One region of the Ruegeria sp. AD2(2025) genome, then DNA from elsewhere that is predicted to be linked to it. Evidence: riboswitches for the same ligand, from Rfam matches in the RefSeq annotation. Region 1 holds a riboswitch; each other region holds the start of a gene.
What was found. A riboswitch is a leader RNA that binds a small molecule or an ion and turns the genes downstream of it on or off. The one in region 1 is predicted to bind cobalamin.
Positions count from the first base shown of each region.

Region 2: another riboswitch for cobalamin. It lies ahead of ACR1XV_RS19885 (hypothetical protein); the one in region 1 lies ahead of ACR1XV_RS02130 (DUF1636 family protein).
Region 3: another riboswitch for cobalamin. It lies ahead of ACR1XV_RS15470 (DUF1636 family protein); the one in region 1 lies ahead of ACR1XV_RS02130 (DUF1636 family protein).

Region 1 covers NZ_JBQFZS010000001.1:434,577-442,564, reverse strand. Annotated here, with positions in the region: gene recJ (single-stranded-DNA-specific exonuclease RecJ) at 1-618, shown strand, start outside; tRNA gene ACR1XV_RS02145 (tRNA-Glu) at 728-802, shown strand; tRNA gene ACR1XV_RS02140 (tRNA-Glu) at 825-899, shown strand; gene ACR1XV_RS02135 (NAD(P)-dependent oxidoreductase) at 956-2,023, opposite strand; cobalamin riboswitch at 2,058-2,260, shown strand; gene ACR1XV_RS02130 (DUF1636 family protein) at 2,344-2,724, shown strand; gene cobW (cobalamin biosynthesis protein CobW) at 2,721-3,776, shown strand; gene cobN (cobaltochelatase subunit CobN) at 3,780-7,073, shown strand; gene ACR1XV_RS02115 (cobalamin biosynthesis protein CobG) at 7,070-7,988, shown strand, end outside.
Region 2 covers NZ_JBQFZS010000015.1:161-8,148, forward strand. Annotated here, with positions in the region: gene ACR1XV_RS19875 (DNA polymerase III subunit gamma/tau) at 1-1,684, opposite strand, end outside; gene ACR1XV_RS19880 (protein-tyrosine phosphatase family protein) at 1,853-2,356, shown strand; gene ACR1XV_RS19885 (hypothetical protein) at 2,360-2,662, opposite strand; cobalamin riboswitch at 2,857-3,079, opposite strand; gene ACR1XV_RS19890 (alpha/beta hydrolase family protein) at 3,201-4,058, shown strand; gene rsgA (ribosome small subunit-dependent GTPase A) at 4,077-5,105, opposite strand; RNA gene ffs (signal recognition particle sRNA small type) at 5,266-5,364, opposite strand; gene ACR1XV_RS19905 (bifunctional 2',3'-cyclic-nucleotide 2'-phosphodiesterase/3'-nucleotidase) at 5,403-7,283, opposite strand; gene nudC (NAD(+) diphosphatase) at 7,463-7,988, shown strand, end outside.
Region 3 covers NZ_JBQFZS010000008.1:2,748-10,735, forward strand. Annotated here, with positions in the region: gene ACR1XV_RS15450 (putative 2-aminoethylphosphonate ABC transporter ATP-binding protein) at 1-488, opposite strand, end outside; gene ACR1XV_RS15455 (putative 2-aminoethylphosphonate ABC transporter substrate-binding protein) at 624-1,646, opposite strand; gene ACR1XV_RS15460 (Na/Pi cotransporter family protein) at 1,999-3,681, opposite strand; gene ACR1XV_RS15465 (DeoR/GlpR family DNA-binding transcription regulator) at 3,764-4,558, opposite strand; cobalamin riboswitch at 4,793-5,005, shown strand; gene ACR1XV_RS15470 (DUF1636 family protein) at 5,107-5,463, shown strand; gene ACR1XV_RS15475 (ABC transporter ATP-binding protein) at 5,460-6,266, shown strand; gene ACR1XV_RS15480 (ABC transporter substrate-binding protein) at 6,263-7,210, shown strand; gene ACR1XV_RS15485 (FecCD family ABC transporter permease) at 7,212-7,988, shown strand, end outside.

The DNA.
Region 1 (7,988 bases):
TCGCGCCTGAAAGAGACCGCGAACCGCCCCGCTATCGTGATCGGGTTTGACGGGGATGAGGGCAAGGGTTCGGGCCGTTCGGTCTCGGGCGTTGATCTGGGTGCCTCGATCCAGCGGCTGGCGGCTGAGGGGCTGCTGGTCAAAGGCGGTGGTCACAAGATGGCGGCGGGGCTGACCGTGATGCGTGATCAGTTGGAACCCGCGATGGCGCGGCTGTCGGAACTGCTGGCCAAACAGGGCGCGGGGCAAAGCGGCCCGGCCGATCTGAAACTGGACGGCGCGCTGATGCCGGGGGCCGCGACGGTTGATCTGATCGAACAGATCGAAAAGGCGGGTCCCTTCGGGGCCGGAGCCCCTGCCCCGCGCTATGCCCTGCCCGATCTGCAGGTGCGCTTTGCCAAGCGCGTGGGCGAGACCCATCTGAAGCTCTCGCTGTCGGATGGCATGTCCGGCGGCTTGGACGCCATCGCCTTCGGGGCCTTCGATGGCCCGCTGGGGAATCGACTGTCCAACCATGGCGGGGCGCGGTTTCATTTTGCGGGTCGGCTTGAAGTGAATTCATGGGGCGGTCGGCAGAGCGTGCAACTGCGGTTGGAGGACGCCGCAGAAGCCGTCTGACGCCTGTTCAAAAGCCCTTGGAAGACGACCAAAAAAGTTTCGCAGCCCTGCGTTTTTCGTCTTGCGGGGGGGGAAGGTAGACCGTAAAAGGCCCTCCACAAGCCAGCGTGGCCCGTTCGTCTATCGGTTAGGACGCCAGGTTTTCAACCTGGAAAGAGGGGTTCGATTCCCCTACGGGCTACCATTTGCGTTTGTATGGCCAAAATGGCCCGTTCGTCTATCGGTTAGGACGCCAGGTTTTCAACCTGGAAAGAGGGGTTCGATTCCCCTACGGGCTACCATTTTTCCAAACATTTCAACGTGATCCGGGACCTTGGTGGTCCAGACAACACCCGGCCTATGCTGTGCTGCGGTTTTGCGGGACGACCTCATAGCCGGGTTCTTCGGGTTCATCGTCCAGCATTTCGGGTGGAAAGCCCGGGGCACGAATTTCAAGCCCGGTCGCGTCCTCGAGCCGTTTGATAATGTTCGGAGACAGCTCGCGCTCGCCATAGCGCGCGATCCCGTCTTCGAAAATCTTGATCATCAGCGGGTTGATCTCAAGCGGCACTCCGGCGCGGTCGGCGACCTCCTGAAACAGGCCAATATCCTTTTTTACCAGATCCATTGTGAACGAAATATCGCGCGAGCCATTCAGGATGACCTGACTTTCGGTCTCATGCACAAAGGAGGTGCCCGACGAAATCTTGATCGCCTCATAAGTGGTGCCAAGATCCATCCCAGCGGCCTTTGCAGTCACCAAGGCCTCGGCGCAGGTGATCAGGTTGGCGGTGGCGAGATAGTTGGTCAGCACTTTCAGAACCGATGCCGATCCCAGATCACCCGTATGCAGAATGCGCCGCCCCATGGTGGTCAGGAAGGGCAGGATACGCTCGAACGTGGCGCGGTCACAGCCCGCGAAGATCGAGATATTGCCCGTCGCGGCCCGGTGGCATCCGCCCGAAACCGGGCAGTCCACCGCAGCCCCGCCCCGCTCGATCACCATCGCGCCAAGGCGTTTGACCTCGGCTTCGTCGGTGGTCGACATCTCCATCCAGATTTTGCCGGGGGCGACCTCGGGCAGCATTTCCTGCATCACGGCATCCGAGGCGGCGGGGGATGGCAGGCAGGTGATCACCGCATCGCAATCGCGCATTAGCTGGGCCGGGCTTTCAGCGGCCTTGGCCCCTTTCGTGACAAACGCGCCCACCAGATCCGGGTTCAGATCATGCACCGTCAGATCGATTCCGTTGCGCAGCAGCGATCCCGAGAGCTTGCCCCCCACATTTCCCAACCCGATAAACCCTACTTTCATCCGCCGCATCCTCCTGTTCGCGTCTTGCGAACCATGCCAGCATGTCGGCCCAACCGGATCATGCCGCCCAGCGACCCGGACAGGTCGCTTTTTACCCGCGTGATCACGGATCAGCGTGTTGCGCTTGACAAGCGGGGTAACCCTGCCGCATGTCCCTTTCGTTGGTGTCTGCGACAGCAGATGAAAAGGGAATGCGTCAGCGGATCATCCGTCAAACGCAGCCGCCCCCGCGACCGTGACCGGAGAGGGTGCCCAAGCCACTGGCGAATGCCGGGAAGGCGGGACATCCGACAGAGGCCTCCTCTGACATCCGCAAGCCGGGAGACCTGCCAACACCCGAAGATGAAACCGGACGGGGTGTTCCGGTGTCGGGTCAAGGGACCCGCATGAAACCCCGTCCCCCACGATGAGGATTTGGGGGGATGAGAGACATGACCGAGACCGCTCCGGTCGAATTGCTGGTTTGCACCACTTGTCGTCGCGGGCTGCCCGTAGAAGATGATGCGCAACGCCCCGGCACCCTGTTGCACAAGGCTTTGGAACAGGCGGAGCTACCCGAAGGGATAACCCTGAAAGCCGTAGAATGCCTTTCGAACTGTGACGAGGGCTGTTCCATCGTGCTGCGCGGCGGGCCGGATCGCTGGACCTTTGTTTACGAGCATCTGAACGAGGTCGACCATGTCGACGTGATCGTTGACGGCGCCACCAAGTACCTCGCGACCGAGGACGGTCTGGTCAAATGGCGCGAGCGCCCTGAACATTTCCGCAAAAACTGTGCGGCCCGCATTCCCCCGATTGGAGCCCTGAAATGAGCAATCTCGAAAAACTCCCCGTCACCGTGATCACCGGCTTTCTGGGTTCAGGCAAGACCACGCTGGTGCGCCACCTGATGCAGAACCCGCAGGGCAAGCGTTTGGCCGTTGTCGTCAACGAATTCGGCGATGTTGGTGTTGATGGCGATATCCTGAAATCCTGCGCCATCCCGGATTGCCCGGCGGAAAACATCATGGAACTGGCGAACGGTTGCATCTGCTGCACCGTGGCCGACGATTTCATCCCCACGATTGAGGCCCTGATGGCGCTGGAGCCGCGCCCCGATCATATTCTAATCGAAACTTCCGGCCTCGCCCTGCCCAAACCGCTGCTGAAAGCGTTCGACTGGCCGGACATCCGCTCAAAAATCACGGTTGATGGCGTGATCGCTCTGGCCGATGCCGAAGCCGTGGCCGCAGGTCGCTTCGCGCCCAATGTCGAGGCGGTGGACGCCCAGCGCATGGCCGATGACTCGATTGACCACGAAACGCCCCTGTCCGAAGTGTTCGAGGATCAGATTTCCTGCGCCGATATCATCCTGCTGACCAAGCCCGATCTGGCCGGTCCCGAAGGTGTCGCCAAAGCGCGAGAGATCATCGCCGCCGAAGCCCCGCGTCCCCTGCCCGTAGTTGAGGTCGCCGAGGGAGCCGTTGACGTCCGCGTCGTGCTGGGTCTTGAAGCCGCCGCCGAGGATGACATGGACGCACGTCCCTCGCATCACGACGGCCACCACGATCATGAGCATGACGATTTCGAAAGCATCATCGTCGAGTTGCCGGAACAGTCTGACCCGCTGGATCTGGTTGCCAAGATCGAACGTCTGGCCAAGGAGCTGAACATCCTGCGCGTCAAAGGCTATGCCGCCGTTCAGGGCAAACCGATGCGCCTGCTGGTGCAGGCCGTTGGTGCGCGTGTGCGCCATCAGTACGACCGCCCATGGGAGCCCGGCGAAGACCGCCGCTCGCGCCTTGTGGTCATTGCCGAGCATGATGACATCAAAGAGGCCGAAATCCGCGACATCCTCGTGGGTGTGGCCGAGGCCGCCGAGTAAGCCATGCACGTCGTCTTCCGCGAAAGCCACGGGCTCGAGGAAACCGAGACCCCGACCGATCTGGGCCAGAGCCCGGCGGATCTGGTGGTGCTGTCATTCTCTGACAGCGACCTCGGCGCTTTCGCGGCTGGCTGGCATCGCGGCGGTGGCTCAGAAGGGCGGATGCCGACGCTCCGGCTGGCCAATCTGACGGCGCTGAAACATCCTTTGTCCGTTGACACCTATGTCGAACAGACGCTGGAGGGTGCCAAGGGCATCCTGATCCGTCTGATCGGCGGGGTGCCCTATTGGTCCTATGGGTTGCAGCAGGTTCTGGCACTGGCGCAGGCCAAAGGGATTGCTCTGGCCGTCCTGCCCGCCGATGGGCGCGAGGATACGCGGCTGGATGAGTATTCCACCCTGCCCGTCTCGACCCTGCGGCGGCTGGCGCATCTCTGCGACACGGGCGGAGAAGTTGCGGCGCAGGCGGCACTGGCGCAGATGGCGCTGGCAGCGGGCCTTTATGCGGGGCCGGTGATGGGGGCCAAGACGATCCCCGAATGCGGCGCATGGTGCCCGGATCGCGGGGTTATCCCGGCAGCTGAGGCGTTTTCAAACGATGCCAAACGCATCCTTGTCACCTTTTACCGTGCCTATCTGACCTCAGCGGACACCGCGCCTGTCGCAGCCCTGATCCGCAGCCTGCGCGCGCGGGGTCTGGAGGCTGTGGGCCTGTTCTCGCCATCTCTCAAAGCACCCGCCGCCGCCGATTGGTTGCGCGACACCATTGTGGCCATGAAACCATCGGCGATCATCAACGCGACGTCCTTCTCGGGCAAGGGCGCGTCAGGCACCTCGCCTCTGGACGCCGCCAATGTGCCGGTGTTTCAGGTCGCACTGGCCACCTCGCGCCGCAAAGCATGGGCCGAGGCGGAACGCGGCTTGTCCCCTGCCGATCTGGCCATGCATGTGGTTCTGCCCGAGGTCGACGGGCGAATTAGCGCGGGCATCGCATCCTTCAAGGAACCCGGCAAACGCGACCCGCATCTGGAATATTCCCGCTTTGCCCACCGCGCCGAGCCCGAACGGATCGAGGCCATCATCGACCGCGTCACCGGCTGGCTGAATCTGGTGGACAGACCCAAAGCAGATCAGGTTCCGGCGCTGGTGCTGTCCACCTATCCCGGCAAAGACTGGCAGATGGCTCATGCGGTGGGTCTGGACGCACTGGCCTCGGCCGAGGCGATGCTGGCCGATCTGCAAGACGAAGGCTATGACACCGCGCCTGCTGAGCCGATTGCTGAGACGCTGCTGGATGCGCGGATTTCATGGCCTCTGGCGGATTATCTGACCGCGCTGACCGAATTGCCTGAAAACCTGCACGCAGACCTGCAAACCGTCTGGGGTAACGCCGAAGATGACCCGGTATTCTCAGACGGCGCATTCCATTTCACCGCCCTGCGCCGTGGCAAGGCTCTGATCGCTCTGCAGCCAGAGCGCGGCACGCCCGAACTGCGCGATGACGACTATCACGACCTGTCCCGCACTCCGCGCCACAGCTATGTCGCCTTCTATCTGTGGGTGCGAAAGGGCCTGGGTGCAGATGCGCTGATCCATATCGGCGCCCATGGCACGCTGGAATGGCTGCCGGGCAAATCGGTCGCTTTGTCCGCGGATTGCTGGCCCGAGGCTTTGATCCACGACCTACCGGTGATCTACCCTTTCATCGTCAACGACCCCGGCGAAGCCGCGCAGGCCAAGCGCCGCATCGGGGCCGTCACGCTGGGCCATATCCCGCCCGCCATGAAAGAAAGCGGCACGCCGGATCGTATGGTGCGGCTGGAATCGCTGCTGGATGAGTTTTCGAACGCCGATGGCCTCGACCCCAAGCGCCGTGACAGGCTGCAAGAAGACATCCGCGACGAAGCACAGGCCATCGGGCTGGAAAACGACCTTGGCCTTGATCAGGCTACCTGCACCGCCGAGGCCATCACCCGCATCGACCGTTTCGTCTGCGACATCAAGGAAAGCCAGTTTGGCGACGGGCTGCATATCTTTGGCCGCGTGCCCGACGTAACGGGCAATTTCGACCCTGCGCCCTCGGCCCATGCCGAACGCGAAGGCCTGCTGGCTGCGCTGGCAGGGAAACGGATCGAAGCAGGACCGTCCGGGTCGCCCTATCGCGGACGCTCGGACGTGCTGCCGACAGGGCGGAACCTCTACACCACCGACCCGCGTTCGGTCCCGACCCGCGCGGCGTATACCCAAGGTGTGAAACTAGCCGAGGAACTGGTGCGGCGGCACCTGCAAGAGGAAGGCGACTATCCAAAGGGCCTGATCGTTGACCTCTGGGGCTCGGCCACAATGCGCACCGCGGGTGAGGAATTCGCCATGGCCTTGCACCTGTTGGGCGTCAAACCGGTCTGGGACAAAGGGTCCGAGCGGGTGTCGGGCATCGAGGTACTGCCGATCACCGACCTCAGCCGCCCGCGTCTGGACGTGACGCTGCGGGTCTCGGGCCTGTTCCGCGACGTATTCCCGACGCTCTCGGCGCTTTACGGCCAAGCCATTCGCGCCCTGTCCGCTCGGGATGAGGCCCCGGACTGGAACCCCTATGCCGGTCACGAACCGGCGGCTCGCGTCTACGGCCCGGCCCCCGGCAGCTATGGCCTGAACATGACCCACCTGTCCGAAACCTACACTGACCAGGCCCGCGCACAGGCGGGTGAAGCTTGGCTGGATGCCAGTTCCTTTGCGCTGGAAGGCGAGCATATCGCGCAGGACAAAGACGGCATTACCCAGCGCGTTGCCAATGCCGACAGCTTTGTCCACCTGCAGGACCTGACCGAAACCGACCTGCTGCTGGCCAATGACTATGCCACGCATGAGGCCGGGTTTGCGGCGGCCAAGAAGATCACCGGCGGCAGCGCACAGCTTTACCATCTGGACAACACCAACCCCGATACGCCCCGCGCGCGCACCTTGCCCGAGGAAATCAGCCGCGTGGTCCACGCCCGCGCCGCAAACCCCGGCTGGATCGCCGGGATGCAACGCCACGGGTTCCGCGGGGCCGCCGAGATCGCGGCGACGCTGGACCACATGGCATCGTTTGCGCACCTGTCGGGCACCGTCGCGCCGCATCTGTTCGACCTCTATCATGATGCCACGCTGGGCGATGCCGAGGTGGATGCGTTTTTGCAGGAATCCAATCCGCAAGCGCATCAGGCCATGCAGGACCGGTTCCGCGCGCTGCTGGAGGCGGGTCTGTGGGACACCCGCCGGAATTCGATCCGCGCCAATCTGGAGGGGCTGGGATGAGCGGCCCCATCGTTCAGGGGTGGTGCCCCGGCGCGCACCGTCCGATGATGTCGGGCGACGGCCTGGTGGTGCGTGTTCGTCCGCGACTGGCGCGATTGAACGCCGTGCAGGCCTTGGGCTTGTGCGAACTGGCCGAACAATTCGGCAATGGCACCATCGATCTGACCAACCGCGCCAACCTGCAACTGCGCGGGGTGGCCGAGGCGGATCATCAGCCACTACTGGCCGAACTGTCCGCGCTGGACTTGCTGGACACCGAACCCGGCATTGAGGTACGGCGCAACATTCTGGTCTCGCCGCTTTACGAAACAGACGACCTGACTACGCGACTGACGCAGGAACTGATTGACCGCCTGTCGGAATTGCCTTCCCTGCCCGCCAAATTCGGGTTTGCGGTGGACACCGGACCCGAGCGGCTGCTTGCAGCGGATTCGGCGGATATTCGACTGGAAGCCAGCCCGGATGGTCTGATTCTGCGCGCTGACGAGGTCGAGACAGGACGACAAGTCTCGGAGGCTGAAGCCATCGATCGACTGATCGCGCTGGCCGGATGGTTCGCTAAGACCTACACGCCCGAGACGCGCCGCATGGCTCGGGCCGTAACCGCACATGGTCTACCGCCAGAATGGCAAGGCACCGCGCCCGGTCCGGTTGGCCCAAAGCTTCAACCCGGCTCTTGCGCACAAGGGACACTTTACGGCGCTGCGTTCGGGCAATTGCCTGCGCGTGAGCTTGCCCGGTTGATTGAGAAAAGTGGGGCGACAGCCATACGTGTCACCCCGTGGCGGCTGATCCTGCTGGAAGGCGGGGCGGCGAAACCTGCCCCGGCCTTTGTTACGGACGGCACCGACCCGCTTATGACCACCGACGCCTGCCCCGGCGCGCCGCTCTGCCCACAAGCGCAAGTGGCGACCC
Region 2 (7,988 bases), on a different contig from region 1:
CCGCGCGTTGCTCCGGGGTTTCGATCCTGGTAATCCGCGCCTGGGGGAACTGCACCAAAACAGCCTGAACCAGCGGATGTGCTTCCGCTTCGGTCCGCAGCGCGGTTTCGGCGGCATCGCGGAGTTCGGCGATGGTTGGCGCGTCGCCGTCCGATACGATCGATACCGCCCACCGGTTCCCGGTCCAGCGTTGCAGCGCGGCCCCCAGACGCTGTGACAGGTCGGTCGGGGCATTGTCCGTCGGGGTGAATTCGATGCGTCCGGGCTGGTATGCGGTCAGCCGCACGCCATTTTCGACCTCGACCAGCAGCTTGACGTCGCGGTTGGCGCGGATCAGTTCGACCACGTGCTCGAAGCTGGGATAGCGCGCCAGAGCAGTCGTCACGTCCTCCGCCAGCGCAGCGGTCGGAGCGCCCGCGGGGCTGCGCGGGGGTGATGCGTATGCCCGCGGGGCCGGTTGCTGAGCAGGCGCAGCCGGGGCCGCGATGCCGCCGCCCGGTCCGCCGGTAGGGGGCGGAGGGCTATCCTGCAGCCGTTTGATCAGCTCTTCGGGGCTGGGCAGGTCGGCCACATGGGTCAGGCGGATCACGGCCATTTCGGCGGCCATCATGGCGTTGGGGGCCGCCGAGACCTCCTCGAGCGCTTTCAGCAGCATCTGCCACATGCGGGTCAGCACACGCATTGGCAAGGCGTCGGCCATTTGCTGGCCCCGGGCGCGTTCGTCGGGGGAAACGGTTGGATCCTCGGCAGCGTCGGGTGTGATTTTCACGACCGACACCCAATGGGTGATCTCGGCAAGGTCGCGCAGCACGGCCAGCGGATCGGCCCCTTCGGCGTATTGGGCGCTGAGTTCGGTCAGGGCCCCCGCCGCGTCGCCGCGCAGGATCATGTCGATCAGGTCCAGCACCCGGCCCCGGTCGGCCAGACCCAGCATCGCACGCACCTGATCGGCGCTGGTCTCGCCCGCGCCATGGGATATGGCCTGGTCCAGCAGCGAGGTCGCATCGCGGGCCGAGCCTTCAGCGGCGCGGGTGATCAACGCAAGCGCATCCTCGGCGATTTGGGCCCCTTCGGCGTCGGCGATCTTGCGCAGCAGGCCGATCATGTCCTCGGGCTCGATCCGGCGCAGGTCGAAGCGCTGGCAGCGTGACAGCACCGTCACTGGGACCTTGCGAATCTCGGTGGTGGCGAAGATGAACTTTACATGCTCGGGCGGTTCCTCAAGCGTCTTGAGCAGCGCGTTGAAGGCGCTGGTCGAGAGCATGTGGACCTCGTCGATGATGTAGATCTTGTAACGGGCCGAGGCGGCGCGATAGCGGACGCTGTCGATGATCTCGCGGATATCGTTCACGCCGGTGCGGCTGGCGGCGTCCATTTCCATCACGTCGACATGGCGGCCTTCCATGATGGCCACGCAATGTTCGCATTGGCCGCAAGGCTCGGTCGTGGGCTTGCCTTCACCATCCGGGCCGATGCAGTTCATGCCCTTGGCGATGATCCGGGCGGTGGTGGTTTTGCCGGTGCCGCGAATGCCGGTCATGATGAAAGCCTGCGCGATCCGGTCCGCCTCGAACGCGTTTTTCAGGGTGCGCACCATGGCGTCCTGACCGACCAGATCGGCGAAGGTTTCCGGGCGGTATTTGCGGGCGAGAACCTGATAGGCGGGGCTGGGCGTGTCGGTCATGTCTGCTTTCGCGGATTCGAGTTCTGCCGCAGCGTAGAGGCCCCCGCTGTCCGCGTCCACCGCCCGCCTTCATGATTTTCGTTTTGGAATGCCGGGCCACGCGGTTAAGATCGGACACTTGAAGACAGTATGAAGATCTTGCGATCAACGTTTCGGGGGGAACGTAGAATGTCTGAGATGGTTATCCACGCACTTCAGGTTGGCGGAGGAACGCTTGCGCTGACATCCATGCCGGGTCGGGGGGGCGATTATCAGAGTGATCTTGATGCCGTGGCCGATTGGAAACCCGGCCTGATCCTGTCAATGGCGACCGAGGTCGAGATGATACTCGATGGCGCAAGAGATTTCGGGATCGACGTGCGAAGCCGCGCCTGCCGCTGGGTTCATTTGCCGGTCGAGGATTATGGCACGCCATCGCCCGAGGTCGACGAACGCTGGGTCGAGGTCAGCGCCGCAGCGCGTCATGCGCTGTCAGGCGGTGGGCGGATTCTGGTTCACTGCAGGGGCGGCTGCGGTCGCTCTGGCATGATCGTATTGCGTTTGATGATAGAATGCGGAGAGCATCCTGATGCGGCGTTGCAGCGGTTGCGCGCGTTGCGGCCCTGTGCCGTCGAAACCGATGCGCAGATGGAATGGTCGATTGCGCCCGCCGGCATTCTGGCGGCGGGCTGAAGATCAAGCTGACGGGCGGCACTCGGCTTGCATCGGTGCGCCCCGAGACAGCGTCAACGCTTCGAGCATCGCGCAAGGCGGTGTCGTCAGGATATCCGTCGACAAGGCTGCGGTCTCGGAGCCGAACAACAGGTCTGCATAGCTGTCCAGTTGCTCGATGGCCTGGTCTGATCCGGTTCCGCAGAATACTCTGATTTCGGCCGCGCGGGCGCGAAAACGGGCGGTGCACCCGTCAGCGCAGTGCGTCAGTTCACTGCTGCCCTGAATCTCGAAATCTGCAGTTGTTGCTGGCGCAGCCTTGGTCATCGAATTGGCCAGTGCCCGTGCGATTCGCGCCAAAGCCGGACAGGTTTTCCCCGTCCTTTGGCAAATTGTTGCCGAGAACTGGTGGGTTCCGGTCTTCCATATCATACTGCGCCCTCCGCGCGTGGGGCTGAGGGCGTGAAACAGGTTGGACGGCGCTTTGCTGTCAGGACCTGCCCGGACACCCCGCCCGAGTTTCAGTTTCTGTTCCGATGGCAGGTCTCCTGACTTGCGGGTCATCGCTTTGCCGACCTTCCCAGCCTTTCGGCCAGTGGCATTTCGGCATTGCTCAACGCTTACAGTTGCGGGGGCAGTCGCGGATTTGGTCCGTTCCGGTTGTCGCCGGGCAGGGCCGCACCGTGTTCCCTTTTCATCCCGGCCTTGGTCAAAGGCGCGGGAACCATCACCGCATCGCTAGCGGTTGGGCGGGCATCGAGTCAAGCGAATTGGCGGGCGCGGCCCGCTAGTGGTCCCTTTACGTCAATCTTGACTCTGCGGTGACGAAATGAACTGATCGGTTCAGATTGTGCCAGAGGACCCAATGTTAGATGCGCAGCAGACCGTGATGACGGAAGATTTCCGGTTCCCCTCCGGCCCTGCGATGCTGTCGGCGCGGCTCTACCGGCCCGCGTCAGAGCCGGAAACGGTCGTCGTGATCAACAATGCGACCGGGGTGCCGCGTGACTATTATCAGCATTTCGCCCGCTGGTTGGTGGCTGAGCATGGAATGGCTTGCCTGACCTATGACTATCGCGATTTTGGCCAGTCCCTGACCGGGCCGCAGAAGGCGTCGACGGTGACGATGGCGGATTGGGCGCTGATCGATATCCCGGCCGCGCGCACTGAGATGCGGCGGCGGTTTCCGCAAGCAAAACTCTGGAGCATTGGCCACTCGTTGGGGGCGATGCTGGGGCCGGTGCAACCCGATATTGACCGTATTGACCGGATGATCTGTGTCTGTTCCGGGCTCGTGACGCTATCGGATCACCCGTGGCCCTATCGTGCCCTGGCTGCATTGTTTTGGTACGGTCACGCGCCGCTAGCGGCGCGTGCGCTGGGCTATCTGCCGGGTAAGGCGCTGGGCTTTGGTGAAAATCTGCCCGCCGGGGTTTATTGGCAATGGCGCAAATGGTGCACCGCGCCCGACAGCTATCTGCCCGAGATCGGACAGACCCTGCCCGCCGCGCGATGGTCCAGCATAGGCGGGCCTGTTGATCTGTTTGCCTTCGAAGACGACCAGATGGTGCCGCCCGAGGCGGTCTGGCGGCTCGCCGATCTCTACGGTCCCGCCGCGCGCCGTCATCTGCTGTCACCGCAAGAGTTCGGATTGTCCAAGGTCGGCCATATCGGTGTTTTCGCCCGGCGTAACGCTGCCGTCTGGCCCCGCCTGATCGCCTGATCAGACGAGGCCTGCCGGTCACAGTCGCTTGCGCGATTTCTTCTCTTGCATGACTCCGCGCACCATCTTGCCGAACGCTTTGTCGCGGGCACGAGACTGCGCGATAGTTTCCGAGTTGCGCTGATCCTCCCGCCGCAGCTTGCGCCACCGCTCCAGCCGTGAGGGATCAAGCGCACTGTCTTGGATCGCGGCCTGCACGGCACAGCCGGGCTCCGCCTCGTGCTGGCAATCCGAGAACCGGCAGTTCTTGCCAAGCTCCATGAGGTCCGAGAACACCTCGTCCACACCTTCCTGCGCGTCCAGTAACCGCAAGGCGCGCATGCCGGGCGTGTCGATCAGCCATCCACCGTTGCGCATGCGGTGCAGCGCGCGAGCGGTGGTGGTGTGCCGCCCCCTCGCATCGTCCTCGCGGATGCCTGCCGTGGCTTGATCCTGCCCGGTCATGGCATTGGCCAGCGTCGTCTTGCCAACACCGGATGAGCCCACTAGTGCGCCGGTCTGGCCCTTTGGACACCATGACAGAACCTGTTCGATCTCAGTCGGGTCCAGCGCATTGATCGCAAGTACCGTCAGAAACGGGTCGATGGCCTGTACCTGCTGCACATAGGTCTCGGGCGCATCCGATATGTCGGCCTTTGTCAGCACGATCACCGGATAGCTTCCGGCCTGATGGGCCAGCGCCAGATAACGCTCCAGCCGGGGCAGGCTGAAATCGGCGTTGCACGAACTGATGATGAACAGCACGTCGACGTTGGCAGCGATCAGTTGTGCCGAAGCTCCGGTGCCAGCCGCCCGGCGTTGCAGCAGGCTGCGCCGGTCCAGCAGGTGCCGGACGCGGTTGTCTGCGTCCGCCAGAACCCAGTCGCCGACCGTATAATCGCCCGTCGGGCGGTCCGGGGTCAGCAGCGGGGATTCGCCATCCGGGCTGAGACCGATCAGCCGGTCCCGGTGCACGGCGGTGATGCGAAAAGGTTGGCATGAAGGGTTGGCCGCGTGTTGCGCGGCGAAATGAGAGGACCATCCGAGGTCCGAGAGGGAAAGATACATTGCTCTGCCTGTGATCAGAAACAGCGTGTCCGTCGGATGGCAATCGCGCATCCGCTGGTCATGTGTTCAGGCAGTCAGAAGATCGCTGAGGATCAGAACCGGGCTGCCCGAAGGGTTTTTGCTACAATCATAAAGCCCTCCTGCGGCTATGGGTTGGTTCAGGTGAGAGGCTGGACATCGACCCAAGCGGGACTCGTTGTGGCTGCTTCCTTCCGGACCTGACCAGGTTGGCGAGGCGCTCGCCCGCGCCAACCTCTCGCCCCCCATATAGGCGCGCTGCGTGGCCTTGGCAACCCGTCACAGGGTCAGATGAACGGGCAGAAACCCGTCGTCATCCAGGGGTAGGAGGCGTGGAGCGTATTCGGCGAGCTCATCCATATAGGCGCGCGCGCCGGGGCCCGTCCGCAGAATTGCTTCGGTCCCGGTTGGCGCGGTCAACGTGAACGGACGCGGTGCCTGTTCCAAAAGATCTTTGGGGCATTTTCCAGATAGGTAGTCGCACAAAAGATCATGAATACGCAGCGCGGGCAGTGTGATCATCTGTAGCTGATCAGCAAAGGGAAAATGCCCGCCGCCGCTGGCGCGATAGTTATTGGTCGCGATGACAAAACTCTGATCGGCAGCGACCGGTTCGCCGTTCACCGCAAGCGCCCGGATGCGTCGATGGGCCGGGTCGGTCAGCTGGCCCGAGCTGTCGAAGCGGGCCGGTTGCGTCGGATCAATCTGGTATGTTGCACCGTGCAGGACGTCAAAGTTAAACCCGGCCCGATCAGAATCGATCAGGTCCACGGGTCCTTTTGCGTAAAGCTGGTTGAATACCCCTGCAGACATCTCCAGCCAATCGCGCAGCTGCGCTCCCGTCACACGGACCGCGCGCAGTTCATTGGGAAACACGTGCATATTGGCGACGTGGCGGATCGATATGTCGCCTGCCTGAACTTCGGTGTAGTGCCCGGGGCCTGCACGGCCACCGAATTTTGCTGGTGCGGTGGCCGACAGAATGGGCAGACCCTCGCAGTCTGTCCCAACAAGGTAAGGGCGCACCGCAGCCGCCTGTGCTGCTGCCATCAGCGCCAAACCCCGGTCCGGCGCACAGTACGAGAAATAGCTGTGCAGCGTTTGCGGCACCGACCCCACTGGCTTGGCAACCCGCTTGCGCGTTTCGGCATGGCCTTCGGCAAAGAGTCGGGCGATCTCGGCGTCTTCGGGTGTGAGCCCGGCGTCGGTCTTGATCGGAACGGCCTCGACCCGGCTGTCCACAACAGTCCAACCGCGCTGCGGGTCTTGCTCAAGCTCCAGATCGATGACGCCAAGATGCGAGCCCCCCCATCCCTGCATCACGACCGGTTTGCCATGTACCAAGCCCTTCTCGTGATCGACAAAAGGCAGTTCTGCATGCGCCTTGCCCGGCAAGGTCAGATGGGTATGACCTGCAACAATGACATCGATCCCAGCCAGTGCGGCCAATGGGATCGTCGCGTTTTCAAGACCGACTTTCGCCTTTGCGTCGTTCAACCCCGAATGCGCCAGCGCAACAACCAGATCGCACCCTTCGCCCTCAAGGTCTGACACAGTCTGCCGGGCTGCGGACAAAATGTCGGTCACTTCGACCTGACCGTGAAGCACATGCGCTTCCCATTGCGCGGTTTGCGGTGGCACGAGCGACAGGACGCCGATCCGGATTGGAACCTCCTGCCCGTTGACGCTGACGTGCCGATCCAAAACGAGATAGGGCAGCCACCCCTGCGGTCCATTGGTTGCGCGCATGTTGCTGCACACCATGGGGCAGGCATTCTGCGCGGCGATGCCATCGACAAACTCCAGCCCGAAGCCGAAATCATGATTCCCCAGCCCCACCGCATCATACCCCAGCGCGTTGAACGCAGCGGGCAGCGGGTGCGCATCGGGCGCGGCCTCCGCTGCCCAGTCACCGAACGGGGTTCCCTGCAGCGCGTCTCCATTATCGACCAACAGAACCAAGGCACCTTCTCGCCGAGCCTCCTCGCGCGCGGCGCGGATCAGGCTGGCCGTGCGGGTCAGGCCGATATCGGTGGTCGGGCTGTCGGCGTAATAATCGAATGCCGTCAGATGCATATGCAGGTCAGAGGTCGCCAATATCCGCAGGGATGCGCCGGAACGGCCCCCTTGTTGTGGGCGTGACGATGGACTGGATTTCAAAATTTCTACTTCTGGCTGTCAAAGTAACTCGATATTCACCATGAGGATGACTTAGTGCAAATTCCGGGGCAATGCTGCGGTCTTTCGGCGGCAGACGAAAATAATTTCGCTGGTGAATACCCGTTGCGCCGGGTCCAAAGACATGGCAGCCCTTTGCCCGGTACTTGAGGACAACAGGCATGAAGCGTGCGGAACAGGTCACATTTGGCGGCTCGGGGCTGAACCGGGCGGGATTGCTGCGCGGCGATGCGGGGAAACTGGCGCAGACCTATGACGATCCGGCGGCGCGTTGCCTGTTGCTGTGGCGCGGCAAGCTGCTGGTGCAGGGCGAGGGGTTGGACACGTTGGCCCTGATCCCGATGGATCACAAGGTTCTGCAACACGGGCCGGGCGGCGTGATAGAACAGCCGGTTCTGCTGGGCCTGTCGGACGATGGCATGCCGCTTTTTGCCATGGATATCTCGGGTTGGGCTGCCGAAGGGCTGGATCTGGCCGATGTAGGCGCCTTTGTGGATCGCAGCGAACAGCAGCACCCGGACCTGCCGGACGGCCATGTCTTTGCCGAGCTGCGACGAATCATGACCCGCCTCAGCCCGCGCGATGCCGAACTGGCGGCGACCGCCAAGGCGGTGATCGGCTGGCACGAAACGCACCGGTTCTGCGCCCGCTGCGGCGCGGCCAGCGAGATGTCTCAGGGTGGATGGC
Region 3 (7,988 bases), on a different contig from region 1:
AACAGGCCGGGGTTGGTGGCAATGGCCCGCGCCAGGGCGATCCGCTGCTGCTGACCACCCGACAATTGAGCCGGGTACTTGCTGCCCTGATCCGGCAGACCCACCAGTTTCAGCAGTTCGGCCACCCGCACCGCAATCTCGGATTTGCTGCGGCCGGTGTTTTCCAGGCCAAAGGCAATGTTCTTTTCGATCGTCAGGTTCGGAAACAGCGCGTAAGACTGGAACACAATGCCGAAATCACGCTCGGACGGGGGCAGGTTCGAGACATCCTTGCCATCCTGCATAACCGTCCCCTTGGTCTGCAGGTCCAGCCCTGCAATGGCGCGGAGCAAGGTGGTCTTACCGCAGCCCGAGGGCCCCAGAAAACAGATGAATTCGCCTTCGTTGATGTCCAGCGAGATATCCCGGAGGGCCAGAAAATCGCCAAACGCCTTCCAGAGGTCTTGGATACTCAGATAGAGATCACCGGGAGAGGTTTTCTTAAGCACGGGGAGTGGTCCTTGAGCTTTGCGCAGCAGCCATGACGAGAGAGTGGCCAGAAATTCGCCGCGCCGTTCACGTGAGTTGTAGGGAGAGTTTATCCAAAGGTCGGAGGGGCGTTAAGCCCCTCCGACGTGAGTGGTTTATTCTTTGGGTTCGGACTTGCCGTCGTAACGCTCTTGCCATTCCTTCAGGATGGCAGCGCGGTTGTTGGCGGCGAATTCGAAATCATTGTCGATCATCGCATCCAGCAGACCTTCGGGGAAGTGCTCAACCGGCTTTGCGATACCAGGGTAGGCAACGACCGCGTAGCCAACATTGTACATCTCGTTGGCCTCAGGCGTGACCGAGAAGTCCACCAGTTTCTGAGCGGCTTCCAGCTTGTCGGTGCCCGCTACAATCGCCGTTGCTTCCATGTCCCAACCAACACCTTCGCTGGGCACGATGATGTCCAGCGGTGCGCCTGCGGCTTTCGACTTGGCGCCGCGGAAGGCAAACGAGATACCGATCGGAATCTCGCCGGCGGCAGCCAGCTTGCAGGGCTTGGAGCCCGAATGGGTGTAACGCGCGATGTTCTCATGCAGCGCGTCCATGTATTCCCAGCCGCCCTCTTCACCGAACATCTGCAGCCAGCTGGACACGTCCAGGAAGCCAGTGCCCGACGAGTTCGGGTTCGGCATGATCACATGACCCTTGTACTGCGCGTCGGTCAGGTCTTTCCACGAGGTCGGCGGCGTCAGGCCAGCCTTCTCGGCTTCGACGGTGTTGTAGCAGACCGAAGCAACCCAGGCGTCCATGCCAACCCAGCTGGGAACATCGCCGCCGTCGACGAATTTCGCATCCAGCTTCTCGACACCGACCGGCGCATAGGGCTCCAGCATGTCTTCGGATTTCAGCAGCAGCAGCGAGGTTGCCGCCAGACCCCAGACCACGTCAGCCTGCGGGTTGTCACGCTCGGCCAGCAGCTTGGCGGTGATGATACCGGTGGAATCGCGAACCCAGTTGATCTTGATGTCGGGATGCACGGCGTTGAACTGTTCAGCATAGCGGGCCAGGTCTTCGGCCTCGACTGCGGTGTAAACAGTCAGCTCGGTTTCAGCAGCGGCTGCGGCGGCGATCAGCGAAGTCGCTACAACTGCCGTGAAAGTGGAAAGAGTTTTTTTCATGTTGTCCTCTGTTGTGTAGATTATGACGCTGGCGCCATTCTCTCGTGGCGCTTCCACTATTAATTTTTGATGACAGTAATTTGACAGAATACCAAAACAAGAAAAATCGTTAAAATCTACAATATCATAAGTTTTCCCTATATATTATAATCCTGCAAAAAATTCAGCGTTTTGAAGCGGTTTCGCCCAAATTTCCACCAAAGGATGACCCACACCGCCCGCAAACCAGTAAAGGCGCCGTTACCATATCACATGCCAACGGCCAGATAGCCGGTACAAATTCCGCTGATGGTCACTCCTGCATCGTGCCGCAACAACCCGGCACGCCGCGAACTCGGGCGACTCGGCAGGCCTAGGTCTGGCTTTCGCGGGCTGGCAGGTCTTCGATCAAACGCGTCTCCAGCAACTGCCCGTTGGAATACAGGATCGGTGTGGAAATCGCCGCGATGTGGCTGTTGAACTCGCGTAGCGCACGCAGGGTTTCCAGATGCACATCACTGGTCTCGAAACTATCGAACATTCCGTTCTGCAACCGCCGGAAGTGGCGTTTGCGGCTGTCCCGTTCGGCCCGTTTGATTTCGGTCTTTTCCGAATTCAAAAGGCGCGCACTTTCCAGATCTTCCGAGATGATCACATTGGTCGCCAGTTTCAGGTTGGCCAGAATCTTTTCGTGCATATCCTGCACCTCGGACCAGCCTTCAGGCGAAAACTGCCTGCCGGTTTCGCGCAGTTCAGTCGCCAGCACCGTCAGCCGCTTGGCCACCACATCACCCGCAGTCTCAAGTCGGACAGCGTATTCCAGTACATCGCGGGCTGTTTCCGAGCTTTTCTTGTCCATTTTCTCGGCGGGCAGCGCAGCAACAAAGGCGCGGATATCAGTCAGGCACTGGTTCACGTCCAGATCAATGGCCTGAACCGCCTTAATCTGTTCGTCATCGCCCGACCGGTACAGTCCGAGCAGCGGGCTGAACATGGTCTGGACCAGTTCGGCCATCCGCAGCAGTTCCCGCTTTAGGGCCGAAACGGCCAGCACAGGGCTCTCGGCCATGTCGGGGTCCAGCGCGCTGACGGGGCGGGTCAGCGGATCGCCCTGCGTCTGGGGTTTTGTGTCCGGGAAGAACCGTTCGAACGGCGCATGCAGCATACCGCAGAACGGCATCGACAGAATCAGCAGAGAAGCATTGAACGCCAGATGCGCGTTGACCAGCATCTGTCCCTGATAGTCCGCGCTCAGCATTCCGGTCCTAAGGGCCAGATTGGCAGCAAACAGGCATATAACAGCCCAAAGTCCGCGTAGTGCAAGGTTGGCAAAGGGGATGCGCCTTGCGCGCGGCTCCATCCCGCGGGTCAGCCAGACGGGGATCAGCGCACTGCCCAGATTGGCCCCCAGAACCAGCGAAAGACCCGCCGAAAATGGCAACGCCCCAATCTGCACCAGCGTCACACACATCAGAATCGCCGCGACCGAGCTGTGCATCACAAAGGCCAGCGCCCCCCCGACCAGAAAGGCGGCCACATAATCGCGCACCAGATAGTCGGCGATGGCGGGCAGAAAGGCACTGTCGCGGATCGGGTCCATCGCCTCGCGCAGGAACCGCAGCGAGATCAGGATTAAGGCGACCCCCATCAGGATGCGCCCGATCTGGCGAGGCTTCTTACGCTCGGTCTTGACGAACAGCCAACCGCCCACCGCCAGCAGCAGCGGTACCAGCCAGTCCAGCCGGAACGACAGAATTTGGATCACCAGAGCCGAGCCCAGATCGCCGCCCAGCACAATCGCCAGACCGGCGGAAAAGGCCAGATACCCACCGGCGGCAAAACCCGAAGCCAGCAGCGCAACCGCTGCCGAACTTTGCAGCACAACGGCCAGCACCATGCCCGTCATGCTTGCGCCGATCATGCTGTCATTGCGGGTCAGAACCCGCTGGAACGAGGCGCCATAGCTGCGCTCGATCCCAGTGCGCACCATGCGCACCGCAAACAGCAGCAACATCGTCGCGCCAGCCAGCTGCATCAAGAAAACGAGTATTGCCATTATGTAATTGCCTCAGGTCTTGTTTGGGGTTCATCCTGCGCGCAACTGGCGGCAGGACTCCCGTCATTCGTGCGGAGATATGTCATTCAGCCGCCAACAGCGTTTTGATCTGCCAGCCCTCAAGTTTTGCCGCCAGTTTCTTCCCCGGAAGCGCATCGGTGATCAGTTGGTCGACAGCCTGAGGCTCAAATCCCTGATGCGGCCCCGAGGTGTCGAATTTCTGGTGCACCATGGCGACCATGGTCCGGCTGGTGCGGTCCACGACCACCGATGCCAGCTCGGCCTCGCCCGGGCTCTGGTACAGAAACCCGAATTTCGGGTCCAACGCGTCCGGGCTGAGGATTGCGATGTCGTAGGTATAACGGCGCAGCTGCGCCTCGGCGACAAATCCGAATGTCCCCATTTCGTCCTTGCGCATTTCACCGCCCAGCAGAAAGACGCGGTTTCCGTTGTGTGCCAAAAGCTTATGCGCCACGTTCATCGAGTTGGTCACAACCGTCAGATCCCGTCTGTCCCGCAAGGTCTCGGCGACGAATGCGGTCGTGCTGCCGACATCTAGGAACAGCGTGGCCCCGTCTGGCACAAGGCTGGCAACCGCCTTTGCGACCTGCATCTTTTCTTCGGTGAACTCGCCAAGGCGTTGGAAAAATCCGATCTCGTGCTGCGCGTCCAACAGGCGAACCATGCCATGGTTCCGCTCGACTATTCCCAGCTTGGACAGGGATTTGATCGTGCGCCGGATCGTCTCATCCGAAACGCTAAGCGTTTCCGCCAACTCCACATTGCGGGCCTGGCCGCCCAGTTGACGCAGCGCTTCGATTATTTGAAGCTCTCTCGGAGATAATGAATTCCGGGCGATCACGTTCGCACTCCTCACGCTTTGTGTGGTTTTTGCACTAAAATCCAACAAAGTCCACACAAGTATTGTTTTTTAACCAATCCTACCCTCATTATTGGGTGTATTTGAGATTTCAGGCAATACCAGCGTCGTTTTTGCAGGCCCCGGGGAATACAAATCACCAACAGCGCGGGCTGCGCGGGGCATCCGGGACCGGTCTGCAAAAACTGCTCGTAAGTCATAAAGATCATATTGACGCACCTTTCTTTCTCGGGCACTCAGATCGCTGATGGTTCCTGCGGATACGCCAAGGGATGAAAAGGGAATACGGTGCGGCACCGGGATAACCGGAACACGCCAAGACCGTAACTGCCCCCGCAACTGTAAGCGGCGAGCGACGTCAAACACCCACTGGCCGACGGGCCGGGAAGGACGGCCGAGCGCAGACCCGCAAGTCAGGAGACCTGCCATCAAATGTTAACCAACCCGGGGCGGGGCGTCCTGGAAGGAGGCTTTGATGGCACGTCTGATGCGTGTTTACCTGATCGGCACCTTCCGTCCGCGCTTGGCAATATGTGGAGCGGACGATGTCAGACCGGCCTGACCATTTTCTTCTGATCTGCGCCACCTGTGACGGAGGCAAGCCCGTTGATGCCATGCGCGGCGATCTGACGGACAAGCTGCCACAGGGGTTTGCGATCCGCACAGTTGACTGCATGGCAGGCTGCGACCGCCCCCGGACAGTGGGCTTTCAGGCGACGGGGAAGGCCCAATACCTGTTTGGCGACATCCAGACGGAAGCGGATATCGAGGCTCTGACCCAATTTGCCCAGCAATATCGGAACTCGGCCGACGGGTGGACCAAGGCCACCGACAGGCCACCCGCCTTGCTGACCAAGACGCTGTCCCGCCTGCCTGCGATCCACCGCGAGGGGCAAGCATGAAAGGCCCGGATTTTCTGATTGCGCGCGATCTCGAATATAATGCACCAAACGGGGATGTGCTGTTGCAGGATGCTTCGTTTGAACTGGACGAAGGCGCGATATTGGCCATCGCCGGGCCCAACGGGGCGGGCAAAACCACGTTGCTGAACCTGCTGTCCGGCGCGGCCGAGATGACGCTGGGGGATGTGCTGGTCAGGGGGCGCAGCCTCAGGCAGATGCCCGCGACCGAGCGGGCCCGGATGATCGCCGTGGTCAGTCAGCAGGAATATCCCGACGGGCGGCTGTCATTGCGCGATTATGTTGCGCTGGGTCAGATTCCGATCCGAACCGACCGCTCGGCCGACGACCATGCCGCCGACCTGACGCGCATTCTGGACCTGACCGGGCTGACAACCCTGGCCGATAAGAAAATGGCCGTGCTGTCGGGGGGCGAGCGTCAGCGGGCCCATATCGCGCGGGCATTGGCGCAGGACCCCTCGCTGCTGTTTCTGGACGAACCGACCAACCATCTGGACCCCGATGCCAAAGGGCGGATGCTGTCTCTGGTCGCGGAACTGGGAATCACCGTGGTCATGATCGTGCACGATCTGGTCATGATCCCGGAATTCGCCACCCATGTCGCGCTGATGAAATCCGCTCGATTGACCGGTTTCGGACCCGTGGCCGAGGTGCTGACCCCGGATCGGGTCCGCGACACGTTCGGGGTCGATTACCTGTGCCTGCCGCACGAAGGGCGCATGATTCCGGCGCTGGATATCAGAAGAACCTCAATTTCATCTCGATCAAGGAGCATTCCTGAATGAAACACCTCTGGTCAGTGGCTTTGGCCACAGCCTTGGCGGGCGGCGCTGCCGCGCATGAGATCACCGTCGACAATTGCGGTGAACCGCTGGTCTTTGACACCGCGCCTGAGCGGCTGGTGGTGCATGACATGAACATGACCGACATGGCCTTTGCTCTGGGTCTGCAGGACAAGATCGTCGGTCTGACCGGCATCACCGGCTGGTACAAGACCAGCCCGGAATTCGACACGCTGCGCGGCGACATCCCCGAGCTTGCCCCGAAATACCCCACTGTCGAAAACCTTGTGGCGGTCGAACCCGACCTGTTCTTTGCCGGTTGGTATTACGGCATGAAGCCGGGCGGCGACGTCACGCCCGACACGCTGGAACCCTTTGGCATCAAGACCATGATCCTGACCGAAAGCTGCGTGCATCTGGACAAGGACCGCCCCGAGGCGAGCATGGACCTGCTCTTTGACGATATCCTGCGTCTGGGCAAGGTGATGCATGTCGAGGACAAGGCCGAGGCGCTGGTGGCTGGTTGGAAAGAGCAACTGGCCGGGATCGAGGCCAAGACTGCCGATCTGTCCAAACCGCGCGTTTTCCTGCTGGACGGTCCAGCGGATGCGCCCTTCACAGCCGGTAAATTCGCCATCCCCGACGCGATGATTACCGCAGCGGGCGGCGAGAATGTCACCCATGACATGGATACCAGCTGGGGCCGCACCTCGTGGGAGGCCGTAGCGGCCGCAAATCCGGAATTCCTGGTGCTGCTGGACTATCAGACCGGCAATGGCGCGGCGGATACGTTCAAGTTCCTGCAGGAACACCCCGTCATGTCGCAGACCGACGCGGTCAAGAACGAGCGCTGGATCGGCCTGCGGTACGAGGAACTGACCCCCGGACCGGCAAATATCGAGGCGATCTCGAAAATGGCGCGGGCCATGCATCCGGGTCAGAGCTGACATGGGCCGAACCGGCCTGACACTTGTGCTGGGGGCGGTCGTACTGGCCGCCCTTCTGCTGGTCTCGACGATCTACGGCACCACCCCGATCCCCCTGCCCGATACGGTCGACGCCGTGTTGCTGGGCACCGGGCTGGCCGGGGGCGAGATGTCGCCGCTGCACCGGATCGTCTTTGATCTGCGCCTGCCGCGCGCGCTGTTTGCGGCGGTGATCGGGGCCGGGCTGGGGCTGGTCGGTGTTGTCCTGCAAACCACAACACGCAACGATCTGGCAGACCCGTTCCTGTTCGGCCTGTCGTCGGGGGCAGCAGCCGGGGCCGTGTTCGTCATCACGGTAACGGGCGATATTCTGGGCTTCTGGACCCTGCCTCTGGCGGCGTTCTGCGGCGGGTTGATCGCCTCGGGCATCGTGCTGGCGCTGGTCCACGGGCTGCGCACCAGCGCGCCGGAAAAACTGATCCTGGCGGGGCTGGCGGTTTCGTTCCTGTTCTCGGCCATCACCAATTACCTGATCTTCGCAGGCGACAGCCGCGCGGCGCATTCGGTGATCTTCTGGATGCTGGGCGGTCTGGGCCTTGCACGGTGGGAGACGTTTCCGCTGGTCTGCGCCGGTCTGCTGCTGATCCTCAGCTATTCGCTCTATCGCAGCCGCTGGCTGGACGCGCTACTGACCGGAGATCTGACGGCATCTACCCTCGGAGTACCCGTTCAGGGGCTGCGGTTCAGCATGTTCTTCGTGGCCGCGCTGGCGACGGCTGTTTTTGTCTCGGTTGCCGGT